Regions from separate parts of the Streptococcus canis genome, predicted to be linked through region 2. Evidence: predicted binding sites of a transcription regulator. Region 2 holds the regulator's gene; each other region holds the start of a gene.
The links. The regulator CtsR, encoded in region 2, represses protease genes until heat stress. The targets are predictions, from matches to a motif close to TTGGTCAAAAAAGGTCAAANA.
Positions count from the first base shown of each region.

Region 1: a site for CtsR is predicted at 2,927-2,947, ahead of EL097_RS06320 (ATP-dependent Clp protease ATP-binding subunit). Genes of this name have one in related genera too.
Region 3: a site for CtsR is predicted at 1,893-1,913, ahead of EL097_RS00605 (ATP-dependent Clp protease proteolytic subunit). Genes of this name have one in related genera too.

Region 1 is NZ_LR134293.1:1,230,041-1,234,478, forward strand. Features, by position in the region: gene EL097_RS06315 (NUDIX hydrolase) at 14-469, opposite strand; gene EL097_RS06320 (ATP-dependent Clp protease ATP-binding subunit) at 596-2,887, opposite strand; gene EL097_RS06325 (YkuJ family protein) at 3,188-3,418, shown strand; gene EL097_RS06330 (amino acid ABC transporter permease) at 3,545-4,231, shown strand; gene EL097_RS06335 (amino acid ABC transporter ATP-binding protein) at 4,231-4,438, shown strand, end outside.
Region 2 is NZ_LR134293.1:719,528-723,965, forward strand. Features, by position in the region: gene EL097_RS03775 (MarR family winged helix-turn-helix transcriptional regulator) at 1-309, opposite strand, end outside; gene EL097_RS03780 (amidohydrolase family protein) at 445-1,401, opposite strand; gene EL097_RS03785 (cold-shock protein) at 1,738-1,941, shown strand; gene EL097_RS03790 (CtsR family transcriptional regulator) at 2,140-2,601, shown strand; gene EL097_RS03795 (ATP-dependent Clp protease ATP-binding subunit) at 2,601-4,438, shown strand, end outside.
Region 3 is NZ_LR134293.1:123,954-128,391, forward strand. Features, by position in the region: gene EL097_RS00595 (YlbG family protein) at 182-469, opposite strand; gene EL097_RS00600 (YlbF family regulator) at 469-915, opposite strand; gene EL097_RS00605 (ATP-dependent Clp protease proteolytic subunit) at 1,204-1,794, opposite strand; gene upp (uracil phosphoribosyltransferase) at 2,015-2,644, opposite strand; gene EL097_RS00615 (putative polysaccharide biosynthesis protein) at 2,844-4,438, opposite strand, start outside.

The DNA.
Region 1 (4,438 bases), 510 kb from region 2:
CTATTTAAAAGAGTTAGTTAGTAGAATGATGCTTTTTTTGCCATTCCTTAACACCCCATTGATGGCTGCCTCGTTTCAATTTAGTAATAGCTTCGTCGGTAGGAAACCAAGCCAAGTTGTTAAAATCTTCTAAGGGCTTGGAAACGGCTTGAAACGCAGTTACTTCATAAAGATAGGCAGGGTGATAGAAGTGGGTATCACGATGGCGAGAGTAGAAATATTCATCAGCTTGACCATAATAAAAGCCAAGCTTAGCTGTAAAACCAAGTTCTTCCATTAATTCACGGGCTAAAGCTTGGCTGTGATCTTCGCCAGCTTCAATTTCACCACCAGGTAAAAACCAAGCACCATTAGGGGCTTGTACAAGAATGATTTTTGTGTTGTCGTGATTAGGGATGATGGCATAGACACCATAGCGTGCCACGTAGGTTTCATGCTCATTGTGATTACCGAATGTTGGAATTGTCATCGTATCTCTCCTTTTTCTTATTATACTAAATTTTGAGTGATTATTCTTATAAAAATTGCTTCTTCTGTTAAAAAACTGACAAAGGGACAAAAAAGAGAGTTCCCTGATAGAAACTCTCTTTTAAGTTTAATGATTGTTGCCCTGTTCTTGGGTAGTAGGAACGGTTTCCCCTTTTTTAGCGGCTTTAATCATAATGTTCCCATTGCTTGTCATAACGGCACGCAAGTCTTTTTCAGTTGGATGTTCTAAATAGTAGTCTGTAATAGCATCTTCAATGTAATCTTGAATGGTGCGACGAAGAGGTCGAGCGCCCATTTTAGGATCATAGCCTAGGTCAACTAATTTTTCTTTGACCTTTTGTGTCACATCTAGGTCGATATTATTGTAAGCTAAGCGTTGATTAACATCAGCTAACATTAAATCAACGATGTGTAGGAGGTTATCCTTGCTCAAGGCCTTAAATTCGATAATACCATCAAAACGGTTCATGAATTCTGGGCTGAAGAAGTTGCTTAATTCACCTAGAACAGAATTTGTTCGTCCTTCTCTAGCCGCACCAAATCCGACAGAAGCTTCACTCTTGCCTGTTCCAGCATTGGAAGTCATGATAATAATGGTGTCCTTGAAGCTGACTGTTCGTCCTTGACCATCTGTTAAACGGCCATCATCAAGAACTTGCAAGAACATGTGCATGACGTCAGGATGGGCTTTTTCCACCTCATCTAAGAGAATAAGGGAATACGGATTGCGACGAACTTGTTCGGTTAACTGTCCGGCTTCTTCATAACCGACATAACCTGGAGGTGCTCCGACTAATTTGGCGACAGCGTGTTTTTCCATGTATTCGGACATGTCAAAGCGAATCATGTTGTCTGCCGAGCCAAAGAGTTCAATAGCCAGCTGTTTAGACAATTCCGTTTTACCGACCCCAGTCGGTCCAACAAAAAGGAAGGAACCGATTGGACGATTTGGCGTACCAAGTCCCACGCGGTTACGACGAATAGCCTTAGCAATTTTATCAACAGCATCGTCTTGTCCAATCACGTGTGCTTTTAGATCGTTGGCTAAATTTACAAGTTGAGACTGTTCTTTTTCTTTCAAGTCTCCAACTGGAATATTAGTTTTTTGCTCTACAATAGCTTCAATGTTTTTTTCAGTAATGATTGGAATATCTTGCTCATTGACTTTTTGAGCCTGCATTTCTTTGTATTTTGCAATTTGATCGCGGAAATAAGCGGCGCGTTCATAGTCTTCGTCTCGAGTAGCTTGGGCTTTGAGATTTTCTGCTTCAATAAGGCGTTTGTCAATCTCTTTCGGATCAACAAAGTTGAGGGTTAAATTCATTTTGGAACCAGCTTCGTCCAAGAGGTCAATAGCCTTATCTGGAAGAAAACGGTCTTGAATATAGCGGTTGGATAAATGAGCGGCAGCTTCAATAGCAGCTGGGCTATATTTGACATGATGGTAGTCTTCGTATTTGGGTTGGATACCTTTTAAAATCGTAATGGTTTCTTCTACAGAAGGTTCGTCAACTTTCACCGGCTGCATGCGTCGTTCTAAGGCGGCATCTTTTTCAATAATACGGTATTCATTTAAGGTGGTAGCACCGACGAGCTGTAATTCACCACGGGCTAAGGCTGGTTTTAAAATATTACCAGCATCCATATTGCCATCGCCAGCAGAACCGGCACCGACAATCTCATGAATTTCATCAATGAAGAGAATGACATCCTTGCGATTGCGAATTTCTTCCATTAATTTCTGCATGCGCTCTTCAAATTGACCACGGATACCTGTTCCCTGAACAAGACTAACCACATCAAGACGGATAACTTGTTTGCCCTGCAATTTATGAGGAACAGTACCATCAACAATTTTTTGAGCCAAACCTTCTACAACAGCAGTTTTACCAACTCCTGGCTCACCAATAAGCACAGGATTATTTTTGGTTCGGCGATTGAGGATTTCAATCACACGGGTGATTTCCTCATCACGGCCGATAACAGGGTCAATATCGCCATGCCTTGCAATATCGGTCACGTTAATGCCAAATTCTTCTAGTAGGCCTTTTGCTTGCTGATTTGGGGCTTGCGGCTGTGGTTGCCCTTGCCCATTATAATTGCCACCGTGACGTCCTCCTCCGTTGCCATTTTGGCCCGCTTGTGTAGGCGGTGTATTAGGAAGATTACCGAAGGCTCTAAAATTATTGAGGTCGCCGAAAAAGTCATCAAAGAAAGGATGTGAAGACCGATCTTGGGCTTTTTGTCCTCTGTTTAGGCCACCTAAAATAGGATTGGTTGGGTCTGTTTTCATGATTTGGTAACAGTTTTGACAAAGGTCAACCTGTCTTTGTTTTCCATTAACATTTGTGTAAAGATGAATGGTTGATTCGTTTAAATTACAATTTTGACAAAGCATAATATACCTCCGAGGGTTTATCTAAAAAGTCAAAGTCATTTAGTCAAAAATGGTCAAACTTTATACTCATATTATAGCACCACGGCTTGGGAAATCAAGTAAAAAGCTTATCATTTTAGCACTTTACTATGGAGAGTGATAAATTGGAGAATGCTCTGCCATTCTGCCAATAAGGTTAAGTGTCAGTGGTCACAAAAGGCGAAAAAACCGCAAAATGTTAAGAAAAATGCCACTTTTCTTGTTAGTTTCCCCTGATTTGTGTTAAAATAATAGGGATAAAAAACGAATAGGAGAAACGAAATGGAATCACATTTGGTGAGAATCATCAATCGTTTGGAATTGATGGTAACAGATGGCGGTAATCTCAAGCGAAATTTTGAACGTGATGGTGTTGTTGTTGCAGAAGTTGCCTTTTCAAATGACCCTGAAAATGGACCAGTTTTCACATTGCGTGATGTTGAAGCACGTGAGTCATATTCCTTTGATAGTATTGACTTGATTGCAATGGAAATCTACGATTTATTATATTAAGCATGACATAGTAAAGAGACTTGCCTGAGGCAGGTTTTTTTATTGTCAAAAAGTGTTGTATTAATATTCATCGAATGGTATAATTATCTTTATTATAATCAACCTAGGATTTATGAGGAGATATAGATGGATTTGTCATTCTTGCCCAAATACTGGGCCTACTTTAACTACGGTGTACTTGTCACCGTTATGATTTCTGTCAGCATTGTCTTTTTTGGCACCCTTATTGGTGTTTTGGTCACCTTGATTAAACGTAGTCAAGTGAAGCCGTTGACCTGGATCGCTAATCTTTACGTTTGGGTCTTTCGGGGAACACCTATGGTGGTTCAAATCATGATTGCCTTTGCTTGGATGCATTTTAACGATATGCCCACTATTAGTTTTGGGGTTTTGGACTTGGATTTTTCAAGACTCCTTCCTGGTATTATTATCATTTCATTGAATAGTGGCGCTTATATTTCAGAAATTGTTAGAGCAGGTATTGAGGCTGTGCCAAAAGGGCAATTAGAAGCGGCTTATTCACTAGGGATTCGTCCTCGAAATGCCATGCGTTATGTGATTTTGCCTCAGGCCTTTAAAAATATTTTGCCAGCCTTAGGAAATGAATTTATTACTATTATTAAGGATAGTGCTCTTTTACAAACCATTGGGGTGATGGAACTTTGGAATGGTGCCCAATCGGTGGTAACGGCTACTTATTCTCCCATTTCCCCCTTACTGGTGGCTGCTTTTTACTACTTAATGGTCACAACAGTGATGTCACAGTTATTGTCAGTATTAGAACGTCGCATGGCGCAAGGAGGTAATCATTAATGACTGAGGCTATTATTTCAATTAAAGACTTGCACAAGTATTATGATCACAATGAAGTGCTTAAAGGAATTGATTTAGACATCATGCCAGGAGAGGTTGTGGTGATTATCGGACCTTCTGGTTCTGGGAAATCAACCTTGCTTCGAACCATGAATCTTTTGGAAGTACCGACCAAGGGACAGATTAGTTTTGAAGGGGTTGATATTA
Region 2 (4,438 bases):
TTCTTGCATGCTCAAGGCCTTATCGGTTAAGTACAATTGTTTGTGGCGCTTATCCTTACCATTAGCTAGCCGTTTAATCCAGCCTTCTTTTTCCAAATTTTGAAGAATCCGAGTCACGGTTGGATTACTCATGTGAAAGTAATGTTCCAAATCCCGCTGGTTGAGACTACCATTATCAAATAGGTAAAGGTATTTGAGACACTTAAATTGGCTATGGGTGATACCATAGCTTGCTAGGGTATGGTTGGCAATTTTATCAAAGTTTAAATTAGCACGTTTGATTAAGTAAACGGTATTCTTTTCGCGCATGCTGACCCCCTTATATATAGTTTGCTATATAAACTAGCATAGCTTGCTATTCTTTTCAAGTCAAGCGCTCAAAAAAGAATGAGATAACTGCCGCTGGAGCTATTACCTCATTCTGATTTGTGTTAGTGTTTGTTTTTACCAACGCTCACCGTACAGGGCTTTAGCATTGGTTTCTAAAATTGCCTTTTGTTCTTCCTCTGACAAGGCTGCCTTTCGAATATAAGAAAAGGCTCTGGTGTATTTTTGGTTTTGGAAGTAGGGGAAATCGCTGCCAGCTAGTAAACGTTGATGACCTAGTACCTCATTACTATGGAGCAACGAAGCTTCAAGAAAATTGGCTGTGTCAAACCAAAAGTACTTCTGCAAGGTATCTAGGGGGTGGTGTGAAAAGCTGTGCCAATCCTCATAGTTGTCAATGATGCGCTGCATTTGAAAGGAAATACCACCACCCAAATGCGCAATGTGGAAACGAAGATGTGGGAACTTTTGTGGCAACTCTCGTTTCAAAAGCTGCAAGGTAGCTAACATATCCTCAATAGGAGCACCGACCACCCATTCTTGGTCGTAATCATTGACCATGGGGCTCATGGCACCACAGCCTGTCGGATGAATGTAGATAACAGCTCCCAGAGCATCCATCGCTTCAAAGAAAGGTAAAAAAGCGTCATCGGCGATTGATTGACTGGTCTCAAGGACAGTATTGACTGCGATTCCCAAAAAACCTAATTCTTCAATAACGCGCTTGCCTTCTTGGATAGCTTCTTCAACATTTGGCAAAGGAACAACCCCATAGGCCCGAAAACGGTCTGGGTATTGGTCAATAATGGTCTTGTAAAATTGATTAATGGTCTGAGCAGCCTTGAGAGCCTCTTGTGGCTTACCAAACTGAGGAACCTGTGGTGTTGCCGACAGTACTTGGTAGGAGACGCCAGCCTTGTCCATCATGTCAAGACGTTTAGTCAGGTCCTGAGGGTCGCCACTAGCATTTAGACCCTTTGCGATTGCAATGCCAGTGCCACCCAAACGTTCTAGTAAATCGAGGTACTCATCTGACCAGAGGTGAGCATGTGTGTCAATAGCTGTTTGTGTCATCAGTTGACCTTCTTTCTATCATCAATTCCAGAAGAAATTTTTTGCTTGTCAGAAACAATGCCTTATCTGTTATTGTAACAAAAAAATCACTAACTTGAGATAAAAAAGTTCTCAGATTTAGGCTCAGAAAAGGGTGTTGTACTGTCTATGGAGGATAATTTTAAAAAATTTAGAAAAATAAAAAAATAATCATTTTTTTTAAGGGTTTAGATTGACAGGGGGGGTAAAACGTGTTACACTTGGCAAGTAAATTAGTTTTTGAGTTAGTATTTGTGTTTCAACATCTTTATTTCTCTCTATTTTTACAAATGCTTTATAGAAAGGAAGTGGATGCATATGACACAAGGTACAGTTAAGTGGTTTAACGCTGAAAAAGGTTTCGGTTTTATTTCAACTGAGAACGGTCAAGATGTCTTCGCACATTTTTCAGCAATCCAAACTAATGGTTTTAAAACATTAGAAGAAGGACAAAAAGTGGAATTTGATGTCGAAGAAGGTCAACGTGGCCCTCAGGCAGTCAATATCACTAAATTAGCTTAATCAGGTTAAATGATAAGAGAAAAGCAGGTGTTGGGAACAACGGCTGCTTTTTTTGTTTTCAGTTGATGATTGTCTCCAATGACAAAGAGTTGCTTTTAAGGTCTTCTATTTGTTATAATAATAGTCAGTTTTAGTCAAAACAGACCGATCTGGTGCCTTTATCTAGTGTAAACGGTTCATAAGCAAAGGAGTGATAGCATGCCGACAAAAAATACTTCAGATAGTATTGAAGAATATATCAAAGAATTATTAGCCCAATCGGGAATTGCAGAGATTAAGCGTTCTATGCTAGCAGATTCCTTTCAGGTTGTTCCAAGCCAGATTAACTATGTGATTAAAACCCGTTTTACAGAAAGTCGGGGTTACGAGGTTGAAAGCAAGCGTGGCGGTGGTGGTTATATTCGTATTGCCAAGGTTCATTTTTCAGACAAACATCATCTGATTGGCAATTTAATGGCCTCTATTGATGAACGCCTGAGCGAACAGGTCTTTACTGATTCGATGCAACTCCTCTTTGATGAACATTTAGTCACAGAACGTGAAGGAAACATTGTTTTGGCCATGGCATCTGATGAAGTCTTAGGGCCGGATGGACCAACTATTCGTGCGCGGATGCTCTACCGTTTATTGCAGCGAATCGATAGAAAGGGAAGCAATTAATGATCATGTATTCATTGAAGATGCAAGAAATCTTTAGGCAGGCACAGTTTCAAGCAGCCCGCTTTGACAGCCACTACCTAGAAACTTGGCATATCTTGTTAGCCATGGCTAGAGTTGACCAGTCCTTAGCAGGTCTAGTGCTAAGTGAATTTGATGCTAAAGTTGCAGTGGAAGAATACGAAGCTGCCGCTATTTTAGCTATAGGAAAAAATCCTAAAGGTCAGGTGTCACACGTGGATTTCAAGCCTCAATCCAAGACCTTGACGAATGTGTTACAGTTTGCGCAGGCTATTAGTCAAATCACTAAAGACCCAGAAGTCGGCTCTGAACATGTGCTCTTTGCCATGCTACTCAATCCTGATATTATGGCAAGTCGTCTCTTGGAAATGGCTGGGTATCGCATCAAAGATAAAGGAAATGGGGAACCTCGCTTAGCTGATTTGCGAAAGGCCATTGAGATTCACGCAGGTTATAGCAAAGAAACCATTAAGACTATCCATGAGTTACGCAAACCAAAGAAAACGAAGGTTCAAGGAACCTTCTCAGATATGATGAAACCACCAAGCACGACGGGTGATTTGGCTGACTTCACCAGAGATTTGACCGAGATGGCAAAACAAGGTCTGCTAGAGCCTGTCATTGGTCGTGATGCCGAAGTATCTCGCATGATTCAAGTGCTCAGTCGTAAAACCAAAAACAATCCTGTTCTTGTTGGAGATGCAGGGGTTGGTAAAACTGCCCTTGCCTATGGTCTTGCCCAACGTATTGTGAATGGAGCCATTCCTTATGAACTGCAAGACATGCGCGTCCTCGAATTGGACATGATGAGCGTCGTTGCGGGGACACGTTTTCGTGGTGATTTTGAAGAACGCATGAACCAGATTATTGATGACATTGAAGCAGATGGCAAGATTATCCTCTTTGTGGATGAATTGCATACCATTATGGGGTCAGGAAGCGGTATTGATAGCACACTTGATGCTGCTAATATTTTGAAACCAGCCCTATCTCGTGGCACCCTTCACATGGTCGGAGCAACAACGCAGGAAGAGTACCAAAAACATATTGAAAAGGACGCCGCTCTTTCTCGCCGCTTTGCCAAAATTTTAATTGAAGAGCCTAACCTAGAAGACGCCTATCAGATTTTACTAGGTTTGAAGACTTCCTATGAAACCTACCATAATGTGTCAATTTCTGATCAGGCAGTGCATACAGCTGTTAAAATGGCGCATCGCTACCTAACTAGTAAAAATCTTCCAGATTCAGCCATCGATTTGTTGGACGAAGCTAGCGCTACAGTCCAAAGCATGGTTAAAAAATCAAGTTCGGAAATCATCACACCAATAGATCAGGCACTTCTTGACGGTGATATAAAAAAGGTTTCACGTCTTTTGGCCAAAGAAGCTAAGGGGCAGACGAGAAGGCCAAGGCCAGTAACAGAAGACGATATTATGGCAACCCTGAGCAAATTATCAGGGATTCCATTGGAAAAACTCAGTCAGGCTGATAGCAAAAAATACCTCAATCTTGAAAAAGAGTTGCACAAGCGCGTGATTGGACAAGAAGACGCTGTTTCAGCCATTTCTAGAGCAATCCGTCGTAATCAATCGGGTATTCGCACTGGTAAACGTCCAATTGGTTCTTTCATGTTCCTTGGACCTACTGGTGTTGGGAAGACTGAATTGGCTAAAGCTTTGGCAGAAGTCCTCTTTGATGACGCGTCAGCCCTTATCCGCTTTGACATGTCAGAGTATATGGAAAAATTTGCGGCATCTCGCCTTAATGGAGCGCCTCCAGGCTATGTTGGTTACGATGAAGGCGGTGAATTAACAGAGAA
Region 3 (4,438 bases), 600 kb from region 2:
CTTGTTGCCTTTGACAGGCTTGCATCTGCTATAGTTTTCTCGGTCACAAGTCCAACTAAAATCAAAAAAAGCGGGCAAGTTCACACATTCATTGTGAGCTGCACCACTTCTTTTTTAAGGATAGTAAAAGACTGTTTTCCCAGCACTCCTTCTTACAAACGAATGAGTAGAGACTGAAGAATTAAGCCTGACTTAACCCTTCAGCTGGTGTACTATTTTCTTCGCGGTGAAGATTCCCAACAAACTGACGATCAATGTCATCAAAAGCTGATGGTTTAACCTCTTTCACAAATTTCAAACGACTGATTTCTTCAACTTTCGTTTCCAAATCATCCTTGTTAATATAAATCACTAAGTAACGAGAGCGTTTGGAATGGTAATACAAATCTCCAAATTTTAATAATTTTCTAGCATCTCGGTTATAATACAGGTAAACAACGAGTCCTATGCGTTCTTGTTTTTGAAACATTATAAGCCCTTTTCTTTGATATTTTGATATGGTCCTGATGAGTGTCTCGGTCTTTTAGATGCTAAGGGAAGTCCCGTATCCACAAAAATACTCTCAGACACTGCGCCAGCAATTTCTTCAGAAATGTTAGCCAAAATCACTTGAAAATCAACCTGTGCCAAGCGCATAGCAACTACCAGAGGATGACAATCAAGAGACCGTTTTTGCGCTAGCATCTCTCGGCGTAACTGCCTCACCTCTGGCCTATAAGCCTGTAAGGTCTCGCTGGCTGCATAGCTTTGTTTGATGTTCTGAAACTTTCTCATCTCAACTTGCAAACTCATATCTGCTTCAACAGCTGCTTTAGCCTCAGCATAAGCCTTGTATTGAGGCATTTCTTTAAGATCTGCCACTAGCTGATCAACAGCTTCTTCAATGGCGATAAATTCTTCACTAATGACTAACATAATTTGATTATACCACACTTTAAGCAAAAGGTAAGGAAGGAGAAAGAGACCTGTTTCAAAAAAATAGACAAATGTAGGCACACAGTGATTGATGTTTCCATCAGATTAACAACGAAAAGAACAACTCTACTAACAGGCAACATAAAATGGTCAGCAACAGCTTTCAAGATGACTTTCAAAATCAATAACATCACTGTTGAGAAAACATCTGCTCAAGAAAAGCAAAATGACCAGTCTCTCCTAGTCATTAGAGGAAACTGGTCACGTCAGGTTTTTTAAGTCAAGCCTTTATTTTAATTCGTTGTTTTCCATAATCTCGTCAATAAAACCATAAGCTAAGGTTTCTTCGGCACTCATCCAATAGTCACGTTCAGCATCTTTGTGAACTTGTTTAATGGTTTTTCCAGCATTTTGTGCCAAGATTTTTTCTAAACGGTGACGTGTTTTCAAGAGGTGCTCTGCCGCAATAGCCATATCCGTTTGTTGTGTGCCACCACCTGTACCACCCATTGGTTGGTGAATCATGTATTCTGCATTTGGTAACATAAAGCGCTTGCCTTTAGTTCCTGATGAAGCAATGACAGTCCCCATAGAAGCCGCCATCCCCATCACAATAGTCTGAACATCAGCCTTGATAAAGTTCATAGTGTCTACAATAGCCAAACCCGCTGAGACAGAGCCACCAGGTGTATTGACATATAAATAAATATCTTTCGTATTGTCTTGAGCATCAAGGAATAAAAGCTGCGCAATGACAGAATTTGCCATATTATCTTCAACAGGACCTGTCAACATGATGATACGGTCTTTTAACAAGCGTGAATAAATGTCGTAAGAACGTTCGCCACGACTGGTTTGTTCAATAACAACAGGAATCATAAAAAATCTCCAATCTACAAAGGATTGACAGTGGTAATTTGTAGGCACTAGCCACCACTCGTCTCCTCTTTTATAATGATTGACCTTATTATAATCTTTTGGTCAAAAAAGGTCAAATAATAAACTTACTTTTAAAAAAGAGGGAGGAACCATCTCTGATTTCTAGGAAATCAAATTAGGGTTCCACCCCAGATGCTTAATTTTAAGGACGATAAGTCTTTTATTTTGTACCGAAAAGACGATCCCCAGCGTCTCCCAAACCTGGGACAATGTAACCATGCTCGTTGAGACATTCATCAAGGGCAGCAGTGAAAATATCAACATCTGGATGAGCCTCTTGCAGTTTTTTAACCCCTTCTGGGGCTGCTACTAAGCAGACAAACTTGATGTTGGTTGCACCGCGTTTTTTCAACGAATCAACGGCTAAAATAGCTGACCCCCCTGTAGCCAACATTGGATCCACAAGGAAAATTTGACGGTGATCAATATCTTCTGGCAATTTGACCAAGTATTCAACAGGTTCTAAAGTTTCTTCGTCACGATACATACCAATGTGACCAACTTTTGCTGCTGGAACAAGGCTCAAGAAACCATCAACCATCCCAATGCCTGCACGGAGAATCGGAACGATAGCAAGTTTTTTACCAGCTAATTGTTTTTGCACCGTTTTAGCAACTGGTGTTTGAATGTCGACATCTTCTAATGGAAGGTCACGAGACACTTCATATCCCATAAGCATCGCAATTTCATTAACCAATTCACGGAAATCTTTCGTCGATGTGGTTTGACGACGTAAGATTGAGAGTTTGTGCTGAATGAGCGGATGCGAAATAACTTGACATTTTCCCATGTTGATATACTTCCTTCTATCTTTTTTACACTTTTACCATTATACCAAAAATCTGGTCACTTTGTGTGAGAAATCATGATTTTTAGCGATTAACTTTCCCTCCCTCCTTTCTGTCCCTGATTTCCTTGTAAAAAGATGGCAAAAAAAGAAACCATTTCGCAATTTATTCCATCGTGAAATCGTTTCTCTTGTGACCTATTTAGCGCCAGCCTAATTTCTGACGAAGACGACTAGCCTTGCTACCAATTAACTTGTCAAGTTGATGAGTTAGCAAGGTAAGTGCCGCGTAAACCACCAGTCCCAAGCCACCAATAATGAGAAGGTAAAGAAGGCTAGTCAAGCGACCTGTCGGTTGAAAGGCATAGCCCAAGAGCCAATTAGCCATGAAAACCATAAACCCCATAATAATCGTTTCGATGAGAGTTAATAACAGTCGTTTTTTCAATAAACTCCGATTAAAACGCGTTACCTGATGCAAGCGACGATACATTAAATAAATCGGCACTAGCAGAGCAATCGTTGTTGCCAATAATGGTCCATAAGCGTGCAAGAAGTAAATTAAGGGCACTTGTAAAACAAGCTTGATAAGAACTCCGTAGGCAAAATAGTAAATAGCTTTGCGATTCTCAAAAAGAGCCTGAAGCATTGGTGAAAAGAGGGTATAGAGAGCTAACAACAAGGTTTGGAAAAGAACCGCCACAAAAAGGTGAATGGCACGATCTTCACTAGCCCCATAAAAAACAGAATAAAGTGGTCTAGCTAAAATGATAGCTCCTGTCAAGGCTGGCAGTAAAAACATGAGCAACATTTCAATGTTGTTAATGATTAGGCGAGCGGCTGCTGTCATGTCTTTTTTGACATAATTTTCGGTCAACAGGGCAATACCAACCCCACCAATAGAGGCTGCCACCGCAATTAAGACCATGGTAATTTTTGCAGGATTGGCATTAAAATAACCAAATAAAACCAATAATTGAGAACGACTGTAAGTGGTAAACAGGCTCATGGTATTAACAAAAGACCACTGGTCAATTAATTGAAAGGCTTGAATAGCACTACCTGTCACGATAAAAGGGATGGACTCTTTTAAGGTCTCAATCAGCAACCCTTTGATGTCAATGGCTATCGTATGTTTTGGTTTACTGAAAATAGCTGCTAAAAGACCTTGCTTCCAAAGGTAATACCCTAAAACGCCCATACTGGCAACCATTCCAATAAAGGCGGCAAAGGTTGACTGAGTAACTGCTGAAATATAGTCTCCAGAACCTAACTTCATGATGAAAAAGGTGGTCAAGAGCATCCAGATAACCCGAATGAGTTGCTCAGCAATCTGACTAACTGCATAAGGCTTGATATTATTGTGACCTTGGAAAATACCTCGAATCACACTCATTACCGGAAAGACAAAAACAGCTAAGGAAAGACTGTGCATAATTGGGACAAGCTTGTCATCACCGCCAGACAAACGAGCAAATAAAGGAGAACCTAGATACATAATGACCGAAAAAATAAGACCCAAGCCAAGCATGAGTTTCAGGGTACTTCGGATTAACTGATAACTATGCTCAGTCTGACCCATAGAATTGTACTTGGCTACTTGTTTGGCGATAGCAACATTGAGTCCTGTGGTTGAAATCAATAAAAAATAAGCATAAACATTATACCCCATATTGAAAAGAGCATTGGCTTGAATCGCGTATTGCCCCATCCAAATGTACCAAGGAATAATGTACAACACTCCCAAAAGTCGGCTAATAAAATTACCAGCTGTGGACCAGGCCGCTCCCTGAACCA